Regions from separate parts of the Carboxydocella sp. JDF658 genome, predicted to be linked through region 1. Evidence: riboswitches for the same ligand, from Rfam matches in the RefSeq annotation. Region 1 holds a riboswitch; each other region holds the start of a gene.
The links. A riboswitch is a leader RNA that binds a small molecule or an ion and turns the genes downstream of it on or off. The one in region 1 is predicted to bind cyclic di-GMP.

Region 1 (3,271 bases):
CGCCGGGTTGGCCGTAATCGATGGAGATGAGCAGGGATACTTCCGGCCAGAGCAGCCGGTTGCCCGGGCAGAAGCGGCTAAAATGCTGGTGGAAGCCACAGGAGCAGAAATAGAGGATAGCGCCACTGCGACCTTCTCTGATGTCCAGAGTTCGGCCTGGTATGCGCCCTATGTGGCTGCAGCGGCCAAAGCCGGACTGATGCAGGGGTATCAGGGCAAGTTTCGGCCAGGGGATAAGTTAACCCGGCAGGAGCTGGCAGTGATCCTGGAACGGGCTTATGGGAGCAAAATCAAGGGCGGAAATGGCGGTAAGCTGGAGAGCTACAGCGACCGGCAGCAGGTAGCCACCTGGGCGCAGGGAGCAGTGAACAAACTGGTGGAAGCCGGCATCCTGAAAGGACGGAAAAAAGATAAACTGGCTCCGGCAGGAGTGACGACAAGAGCTGAACTGGCAGCATTGCTGGCCAGATTGATGTCATAAGGGAAAAAGCGGTACCAGGCCGTAAGGCGAGGTACCGCTTTTGCAGTTTATCGGTATTCTTCCGCCCGGTGGTAGCGGTAGAACTGGCTGTAGGACATGGAGAAGTAGAGGGTTTGGGCACGCGGGATAAATCGGTTGCCCGCCAGGTAACCGGCATCCCAGGTAGGGTCCAGGGGTTGCCATTTGCCGTCCAGCAGGACTTCGGCCCAGGCGTGTTCGTACCAGACGCGGTCATAGGCCTGGCCCACCACTACCCTGGCCGGCAGGTTAGCGGCGCGCAGGAGAGCTACCGTCAGATTGGCATAATCCAGGCAGAGGCCCTTGCGGCTGGCCAGGGTGGCCAGGGCGCCTGAACCGGGACCATAAAGTTGCTGGCTGCTGAGGCGAACAGCATCATAGGCTATATTGCTGGTTACCCAGCGGTAAATATTATAGGCTTTTGGTCTGGCGCCAGCGTTTTTGCCAGCCAGATCCTGAGCCAGTTTACGCACAACGGGATGGTCGCTTTCCACGCCACTGCCAGGCAGGAGATAACGTCGGTCCGGCAAGTCGATAGCTTCCAGACGTGCTTCAGCCTCGACCTGGTAGAGGAAAGCAGCACCGGCCGGGAGATAAACGGTCAGGTAATACTGGCCGCTGCCAAAGCGCAACCAGAAGGAACCAGTGATAGCACCGTTACGGACCGGGAAGTAATAGGCGGCGCGGTCATCGCCGCGACGGATTTCCACCAGTACCTGTCCGGCAGGCAAGTTCTGACCCTGAATCAGCAATTGTCCCGGTTGAGCGGGATTGATTTTTACCTTTACCAATTCGGAAGTTAAGGGTTCCAGCCACCTGACACCAGGCTGGGCAGCTGCCCAGGCCGGCACTGCGGCTATTAGCCAGAGCAGAAACAGGAGAATCAGACTCACGCTTCGCTTCCTCATAAAATATCGCCCCCAGCGGGAAGGGAAAGCCGGGGGCGCGTACAGTAAAGGGTGGGAAAGAAACAGCCTGCTTTCCACTGGAAAGCAGGCTGCTCAAAATGGCTATAGTGCCATTACCCTTTGCCATATGAGCAGCCTGGCAATCATAGTTCCCGACGGGAACCTTAGACCCATGGCTTTGCGCCCCAGGCTTTCGCCTGGTTTGCCCGTTGTCTTCTGTTCTTACCCAATATATTCGGGGTTAAATGGAAAAATCCTGCCTCTGGCAAGAAGTTCTAATTTAATAGAAAAATCGCCAATTTAACGACAGCGGAATATAATGCAACAAAAAGACAGAGGAGGCAAACCGGATGGAAGGCAAGAAGCGTTATATTCTCAAACTGGAAGAACGTTACTGGCGACGGCGGCGTGAAGGCTTACTGCGCTCTCTTTCCGGCAAGATAGTCCGCAGTTTTGAAACTATGCCTTATCTGGTAATTGAATTGAACCAGACTGAAGTTGAGCAGATACGGAACCTGCGCGGGGTAATGGAAGTTTTTGAAGATGAACAGGCCACCACCCAGGAACAGCAAATACCCTGGGGGGTGGCGGTGCTGGCAGGCCCGCAGGTGGCGAGCCAGCTGGGGGTCAATGGTTCAGGAGTAAGGGTAGGGGTGCTGGATACAGGAATTGATTTACAGCATCCTGATTTGAAGGTGGCCGGAGGGATTGCGCTGACAGGGGACAGCTTCCAGGATGATAATGGTCATGGCACCCATGTGGCCGGGATAATAGCGGCTCAGGACAATAGCCAAGGGGTAGTCGGGATTGCCCCGGGGGTCGAGCTCTTTGCTATCAAGGCCCTGAACAGTGCGGGGAGCGGCTGGTACAGCGACATAGCGGCTGGTCTGGAATGGGCCATCAAAAACCGGCTGGATATAGTCAACCTGAGCCTGGGAGGAAAACAGAACAATCCCCTTTTGCGGTATGCGGTGAAAAGAGCAGCCAGAGCGGGAATCCTGCTAATGGCTGCGGCGGGCAATGCTGGGAACGAAGAAGGAAAAGGGGATACCGTTCTCTATCCGGCCAGGTATCCGGAAGTGATGGCCGTAGGAGCGATTGACCGTCAGTGGCAACGGGCTCCCTTTTCCAGCACTGGCCCGGCCCTGGATCTGGTAGCGCCGGGGGTGGAGATTCTCAGTACTATACCGGGGGGAGATTATAAGGTGATGAGCGGAACATCGATGGCCAGTCCCCATATCACCGGGCTGGCAGCCTTATTGAAATCCGCCTATCCCAGGCTGAAAGCGAAAGAGATCAGGCAACGGCTGACAGCTGGTGCAATTGATCTGGGCAGTAAAGGATGGGACAGCTGGTATGGCTATGGGCTGCCCACTGGCATCCAGGTTCTGGGCAAAAGAAAACCCCGCTAAGCGGGGTTTTCAGTTTGCGGCCAGCAATCTTTGCAGACCGGCCAGGGTGTCACTGACCAGCAGGGCCAGGGGTTTGCTGAGGGCCTGGATTTGCTGCTGGGGTGGTAAAGTGGTCAGGGGTTTTTGCAGTAATAGTTTTTGCTCTGCTTCTGGCAAGCGATAGAATTCGTAGAGGAAGCGGGCAGCCAGCTCATTGCGATTCCAGCCCACCAGTTTGTTGACGATGATCACAGTCAGTTGCTCTCGACCGGTATCAGGGGTGAGGTCCGGCAAAAGGGCCTGTATTTGCGCATCAGGAACGGTTTTGAGTTGAGCTAGCACCATCTGATCCAGCTGGGCCCGGCTCAGCTGCTTGGCCTGGCTGGCCAGGGCCAGAGCCACCGTTTCCGCACCGGTAGTACCGGGTTGCCGGGCCTGCAGCTGGGCGACAGGAGCGACCGGTTTCTGGTTAA
Region 2 (3,271 bases), on a different contig from region 1:
CCGGTCCAGCATAGACTGGGCTGATTTTTCCATATCCTTTTCCAGCTGCTGTTTTAATTCCAGCTGGGATGCTGTTAGCTTCGAACTATTTTTCTCTTCACTGCCCAGATTAATATCATCACTTAAACTCTGCATATTGGAATCAACAATTGTTACATTTTCCGGCTTTAAACCTTTAACACTATTGGCTACCAGACGGATCAGGCCCACTACCTGCTCTTCTTTTAATTTCTGGTAGGGTTTCAGTTTCAGCATTACTGCCGCTCTAGCTTCCTGTTCGTTCTCCAGGGCAAACAAACTGTTCTGCGGCAATACAATATGAACCCGCGCCTGCTCAACCTCATTCATTCGCATGATAGTGCGGGTCAGTTCTCCTTCCAATGCCCGCTGGTATTTGGCCTGACGATCGGTATCTGTCTCCCCGAATTTAGGCTGGTCGAATAATTCAAAACCCACCACGCCACCAGTAGGTACACCATCACTGGCCAGTTTTAAGCGAATAGAAGCTTGCTGGTCAGCGGGTACCAGGATGGTCTTGCCATCCGCTGAAACCTGATATGGCACTTTCATCTCATCCAGTTTGGCTGTGATGGCACCAGCGTCGGCTGCTTCCAGGTTAGTAAAAAGGGGCTGATAATCAGGCTGCCGGTAAAAATACAAAATCGCCCCAATGGCTACAACAACAGTCACTGCCGCCGCCAGGGCCAGTATTTTCTGGGTTTGGTTGGCCTGTTGCCAGAATTGCATCAGTTTTTCCCTGACTTTGGCATATAACTCTTTCATATCCACCTTCCTCACTAACCTTTAACTTTTATACCTGCATGCGCATGATTTCCTGATAGGCCTCAATTACCTTATTGCGTATTTGTACCGTTAATTGCAAAGCCAGATTAGCTTTTTCCCCAATAATCATTACGGTGTGCAAATCAGGGGCCTGACCGGTCAAGAGTTGCATCCTGGCGGCATCGCTCTGTTTTTGCAACTCATCCACTTTGGCCAAATTGGCAGCCAGTATTTCACTAAAACTGGGACCCTCACTGTTAGTAACAGTTTTTGTTTTATCCAACCCCAGGGGTTGAGCCAATCCGCTGCTTTGGATTGCTTCGATTTTCATTCTTTCACCCCTTTTCCGCTAATTAACGGCCAATATCCAGAGCCTTGACCGCCATGGACTTAGCAGCATTCAAGGCGGTAACATTGGCTTCATAAGCTCTCGTAGCTGAAATCATGTCTACCATTTCCGTCACTACATTCACATTCGGCATTGTCACATACCCCTGGTTATCGGCATCCGGATGCTGGGGGTTGTAAACTCTGGGTAAAGGACTCTGGTCTTCTGCAACCTGAACTACCCTAACTCCCTTTCCCGCAGGAACAGGTTTTTGCTGCCCCAGAGCATTCTGTAAAGCCTGGGCAAAGGTAAGCTCATCGGCCCGCTCTGCAAAAACTACCATTTGCCGCCGATAAGGGCCTCCGTTCTGCGTTCTGGTAGTATTAACATTAGCCAGATTGTTGGAAATAACATCTAGCCGCAACCTCTGGGCCGTCAATCCTGAAGCACTGATTTCCAGACTGTCAAACCAGCTCATTAATTAGCGCCTCCCTTCGGAGATCACATATTTCAGCTTGGCAATTTCCGCTCCAATTTGTCTGGATAAAGCTTCATAATAAATGGTGTTTTTCGCCAGTTCAGCCATTTCCAAATCAATATCTACATTGTTACCATCATTTCGGAGAGAAGTATCCTCCTGCCGGACAAGCTGAGGTTGAACAGCCACAATTGGGACAGAACCAATGGGCAAATGTTTAGCATCCGTTCTGACACCTGCAAGGGTAGTCTTTTCTCCCTGTCCTAACGCTGCAGCCAGAACCTCTTCAAAAACCACATCACTGCGTTTAAAACCAGGTGTGCTCACATTAGCAATGTTATTGCTTAAAACCTGATGCCGCAGGCTGGCTGCATCCAGACCCCGTTCTAAAAAATTGATTGTCGAAAGATTGAGAATGCGCTCGATCATCTCGCTATCCCTCCAAAAAATAAACCCGGCAGAGGCCAGGGCAAGAGAACCCTTTGGTAACCCGGCTGCCATACTCATCTGAGCTACAGGCCCGTGGCTTTGCGTCTTGGCCTTTCGACCAAGTTGCCCTGAGCAAAGGACAGGACTTTAGTCCCATATTATTGCTTTTTGTTTAACCATTTTCGTTTTTCTTCTTTTTTTGTCATCTTATGTCGCATTATATATTCGCCGCAGCTGGCGAAATTCCTTTCTCTTATCAATAAAATATCAAGCTTTACCTTAAAAAATATAGTATTTGTTGCTGGAAAGACAAGAAAAAAAACCACCAGTAAGGTGGTTTTTCATCGTTTTCTAAAAATTAGTGTTTTAGCTTTTTTAGTTCTTCCAGCAGCCGATCATTTAATACCCGGATATAAGTGCCTTTCATTCCCAGGGATTTGGACTCAATCACACCTGCGCTTTCAAATTTTCGCAGAGCGTTTACAATTACCGAACGCGTAATACCTACCCGGTCAGCAATTTTGCTGGCCACCAGCAATCCTTCTTCCCCGCCCAGTTCCTCAAAAATATGCTCAACTGCCTCCAGTTCCGAGAAGGACAGGGTAGCCAGAGCGATTTGAACAGCCGCTTTTTTCCTTGCTTCTTCTTCTACTCGCTCGGCTTTAGATCTGAGGATTTCCATTCCAATAACAGTCGCACCATATTCGGCCAGGATTAAATCGGCATTACTGAATTCAGTATTAAATTTAGCCAGGACCAGAGTGCCCAGGCGGTCACCGCCACCCAGTATGGGAACTACCGTTGTACGCTTCCCACTGAATATACAGGTATGCCCGCCTTCAAAAACACAGGTGTTGGCCCGCTGGTGAAAATCAGTACAAGTATCAGAAACTTTAAGCAGAGCCTCATTGTATGCCTCAGGAAACCGCTCTGCCTGTTCCACGATCTGAACCATGGTGTCACATTCGAATTTTTTCATAAACGCATGGCCCAGTACTTTTCCTCTTCTTCCCACAATGTAAACATTGGCATCTACACAATCACACAAAACTTTGGCCATTTCTTCAAAATCTACAGGGTTGCCCGCTGCTTTCTGTAAAAGTCGGTTGATCTTCCTCGTCTTCTCTAAAAGTATTTCCATTTCTTCCATTCCTGCTGTCCCTCCAAAGAATAGTGTTTATAAAATATATCGGCTCAAATCCCGATTTTGCACCACATCAGCCAGCTTTTTTCTGACATATTCGGCATCAATA
Region 3 (3,271 bases), on a different contig from region 1:
TTCCAGATCCCGGCCTGCCAGCAGTCTCAATTCTTCCACTCCGGGGTAATCCCGTCCCGGTTCGATCATATCGGCCACAAACAACAGCTTGTCCAGAGCTGTCGCCTCCGGATGGCCCAGGGTATGACGGGCAATAGCCTGCAAAACTTGCTTGTCCCTGACCCCCTGTTCAGCCGCCAGCTGCGCTCCCACCGGCCCATGTAAAAGCATGGGTACAGCCAGCCAGTCGGCATCCAGTTCCAGCCCCTGCTGCCGGGCCAGTTCCAGCAGCCGCTCCGGAGGATAATCGCGGGCGACATCATGCCAGAGGGCCGCCTGTTCCGCCTTTTCCGGCTCCAGTCCGTGGGTAAGGGCCAAACGGCGGGCCTGCCGCCGCACCCCTTCAATATGCTGCCAGCGTTCTCCTTTTACTTGTTGTTGGATAAAGATAACTGCTTCCATCCCGGTTAACCCCTGTTGACAGTTTTCTCCGCCCATTATAGCATAAACAGGCAAAATTGGCGAGTGCCTTGCATTTTCTCCCATTTTTCTTTATACTGACACTAAAAAAGGAGATGAGGGGGAGACGATGGTGGTACAAACCCTGCAAAATCCAGTTCATCAACGGATTCAGGAATTTCTGGATCAATTCCAGCTGGGAATAAAGGTAATCGAGTTTGAGGTCAGTACCGAAACCAGTGAGCTGGCTGCCAGGGCGCTAGGGGTGACACCGGCCCAAATCGCTAAAAGCCTGGTATTCCTGGCTGATGACCAACCCCTGCTGGTAGTAACCTGTGGCGACCTGAGGGTGGATACCAAAAAATTAAAGGCCCTGACCGGAGCCCGCAAAATCCGTTTTGCCAACCCCGAACAGGCCCTGCACTATACCGGCCATCCCGCTGGCGGAGTTTGTCCCTTTGCTCTCTCCCAGCCCCTGCCGGTATATCTGGATATCAGTATGCAGAGATTTCCGCTGGTCTATGCTGCTGCCGGTACTCCCAATTCAGCTGTGCCAGTAACCCTGGAGCAATTGCAGGTTATTACCGGTGGTCAAGTGGTGGATGTATGTTAAAATATTCTTTATCCAGTATTGACATTTTTAGTTTAATTGTAATAAATTATATAGTAGAATAAATTTGTGTTACACAATAAAATGCAAAACAGTCGATAAAGGCAAACCCATCGAAAGGTGGGGGCGCAAAGCCATGGGTCTAAGGCCCCTCCAGGGGCTATGATTGCCAGGTTGCCGAAGCTGGAAAGCAGCGAGCATATAGACGCTCTGCCTTTCCATGGGCTTTCCTGGAAAGGCTTTTTCTATTTTTAAGGGGGTATCTTTTCATGGAACTGGAATGCAAATGTGGTTATCTCCACGTCTCTATGCAGACACTGATCATCAAAAGAGAACCAATTACCGGCAAACGCCGCATCATTTGTTCTTATTGCGGCAAACAAATTCCTATCCGTACTGTTGAACCCAAAACGTTTAAGAATCTAGTCCGGAAAAATGGTACCGCTGGCTATAATGCTAATCTGCTATTTCATGGATAATAAAATAGGGAAGGGGATACAATTTCAATGGATATCAAGTACATCAGCCTGTTCGCTGCCAAATACTCGGAAATACCAACCAAAGAAGTCATGATTGCAGCGATCAACACAATCATCCAGGCTGTTGAAGCAAAAGACAGTTATACAAAACATCACTCCCAGAAAGTAGCAGAGTATGCCAGAATCATTGCCCTGGAAATGGATCTTCCACAAGAACAGGTGGAACAAATCTATCTGGCCGCACTATTCCATGATATCGGCAAAATCGGAGTACCCGACCAAATATTAAGAAAACCAGATAAATTAACAGAAGAAGAAATGACCCTGCTTAAACAGCATCCTTTAATAGCATGTCGTATTCTGGAAGGATTTGAAAGTTTCCGGGAACTATTGCCTGCCATTGCTCAGCACCATGAATACTGGAATGGAAGCGGTTACCCCTATGGCCTGGTTGGTGAAACCATTGATTTAGGCGCCAGGATATTAGCAGTGGCAGATGCTTTTGATGCAATGACCAGTGACAGAGTATACCGTCCAGGAATGTCCCAGGAACAGGCAATCGGGATATTAATTCAAGAAGCAGGTAAACAATGGGACCCGCAGGTAGTAAATTGCTTCGTTAATTGGTGGGAGAAAACTTTTAACCCTGAAGGACACCATGATTGGCAGTATAAACATATAGTAGCACTTTATAAAAATTTTTTGGAGGATGTCACAAACGGAAAGGTAAAGTTAATCAGCGATGAAGAAATTAAACACCACGAACTCGATTACACCTATTTCACGAAAGTTTTTATTCAAAGCGTTTTTGATATATCTCAGGCCAGACAAATGTTTAGCAACTGGCTGACAAAAATTTTAGTACCACCGCATAAGCAAAGGATCTATTCCGTGGTTTTTTCTGAGTTAATCACAAATGTTGTAAAGCATGCTGGCCGGGGCCATGTACAATGGGGGTTAGATAATAGCTATAACATCATTATTACCATTAGAGACGAGGGAAAAGGGTTTGTGCTGGAAAAATTGCCACAATCCATCCTAATTAATGGTTTTTCCACCCGGAACTCCCTGGGAAGAGGTCTGCCGCTGGTTTTTAATCAATGTGAACAATTGCTTATCTCCTATACTGGAAAGGGTACCTTTATTTCAGTAAAACTGGCCTGTGAAAAGATTGCTGAAAAAGAATTTTAAAAGAAGACTGCCGACGTAAAGGTCGACAGTCTTCTTTTACTTACTGTAATTCCCTGGGTTTGGCCTCATTTACAGTGATTGTACGTCCCTGTAGCTCGGCCCCGTTCATCGCCTGAATCATGCGATCGTCATCGGCATCGTTGACTTCCACAAAACCGAAACCGCGACTGCGCCCGGTTTCCCGGTCAGTAATAATCCTGGCCCCCAGCACTTCCCCATGCTGGGAAAAGGCCCGGATTAAGTCATCCTGTTTAATGGCCCAGGGCAAATTGCCTACATACAATGTTGTCACCATGGTAACCCACCTCTCCAAAAATAAGTCTGCCTTTCAGGCAAGTTTAGTATTTGAATGGTGGGCGCAAAGTATGTGAGCAAATTAAAACCGGTACAGGTTATTATTAACAATAAATTTTTCTACCTCGGGATGAACCAGATACTTGATGCTTTTCCCCCGGGCCACCCGGGCCCGTATGTCCGAGGAGGAAATAGCCAGAGAGGGCACTGTAAAGGGCCGGATTCGCTGTCCCAGCTGCGTTCCCAGCCGTCCCTGCAC

Region 2: another riboswitch for cyclic di-GMP. It lies ahead of flgB (flagellar basal body rod protein FlgB); the one in region 1 lies ahead of JDF658_RS01865 (transglutaminase family protein).
Region 3: another riboswitch for cyclic di-GMP. It lies ahead of JDF658_RS10865 (hypothetical protein); the one in region 1 lies ahead of JDF658_RS01865 (transglutaminase family protein).

What each region holds. Positions count from the first base shown of each region.
Region 1 covers NZ_BDLR01000005.1:110,729-113,999, forward strand. The annotation lists gene JDF658_RS01860 (S-layer homology domain-containing protein) at 1-481, shown strand, start outside; gene JDF658_RS01865 (transglutaminase family protein) at 529-1,407, opposite strand; cyclic di-GMP riboswitch class I at 1,535-1,624, opposite strand; gene JDF658_RS01870 (S8 family peptidase) at 1,758-2,819, shown strand; gene JDF658_RS01875 (hypothetical protein) at 2,829-3,271, opposite strand, start outside.
Region 2 covers NZ_BDLR01000060.1:46,196-49,466, reverse strand. The annotation lists gene fliF (flagellar basal-body MS-ring/collar protein FliF) at 1-783, opposite strand, end outside; gene fliE (flagellar hook-basal body complex protein FliE) at 812-1,114, opposite strand; gene flgC (flagellar basal body rod protein FlgC) at 1,137-1,589, opposite strand; gene flgB (flagellar basal body rod protein FlgB) at 1,593-2,018, opposite strand; cyclic di-GMP riboswitch class I at 2,071-2,156, opposite strand; gene codY (GTP-sensing pleiotropic transcriptional regulator CodY) at 2,377-3,159, opposite strand; gene hslU (ATP-dependent protease ATPase subunit HslU) at 3,196-3,271, opposite strand, start outside.
Region 3 covers NZ_BDLR01000082.1:5,082-8,352, reverse strand. The annotation lists gene yqeK (bis(5'-nucleosyl)-tetraphosphatase (symmetrical) YqeK) at 1-441, opposite strand, end outside; gene JDF658_RS10870 (YbaK/EbsC family protein) at 569-1,051, shown strand; cyclic di-GMP riboswitch class I at 1,142-1,230, shown strand; gene JDF658_RS10865 (hypothetical protein) at 1,318-1,527, shown strand; gene JDF658_RS10860 (HD domain-containing phosphohydrolase) at 1,555-2,718, shown strand; gene JDF658_RS10855 (RNA-binding protein) at 2,759-3,013, opposite strand; gene nadD (nicotinate-nucleotide adenylyltransferase) at 3,095-3,271, opposite strand, start outside.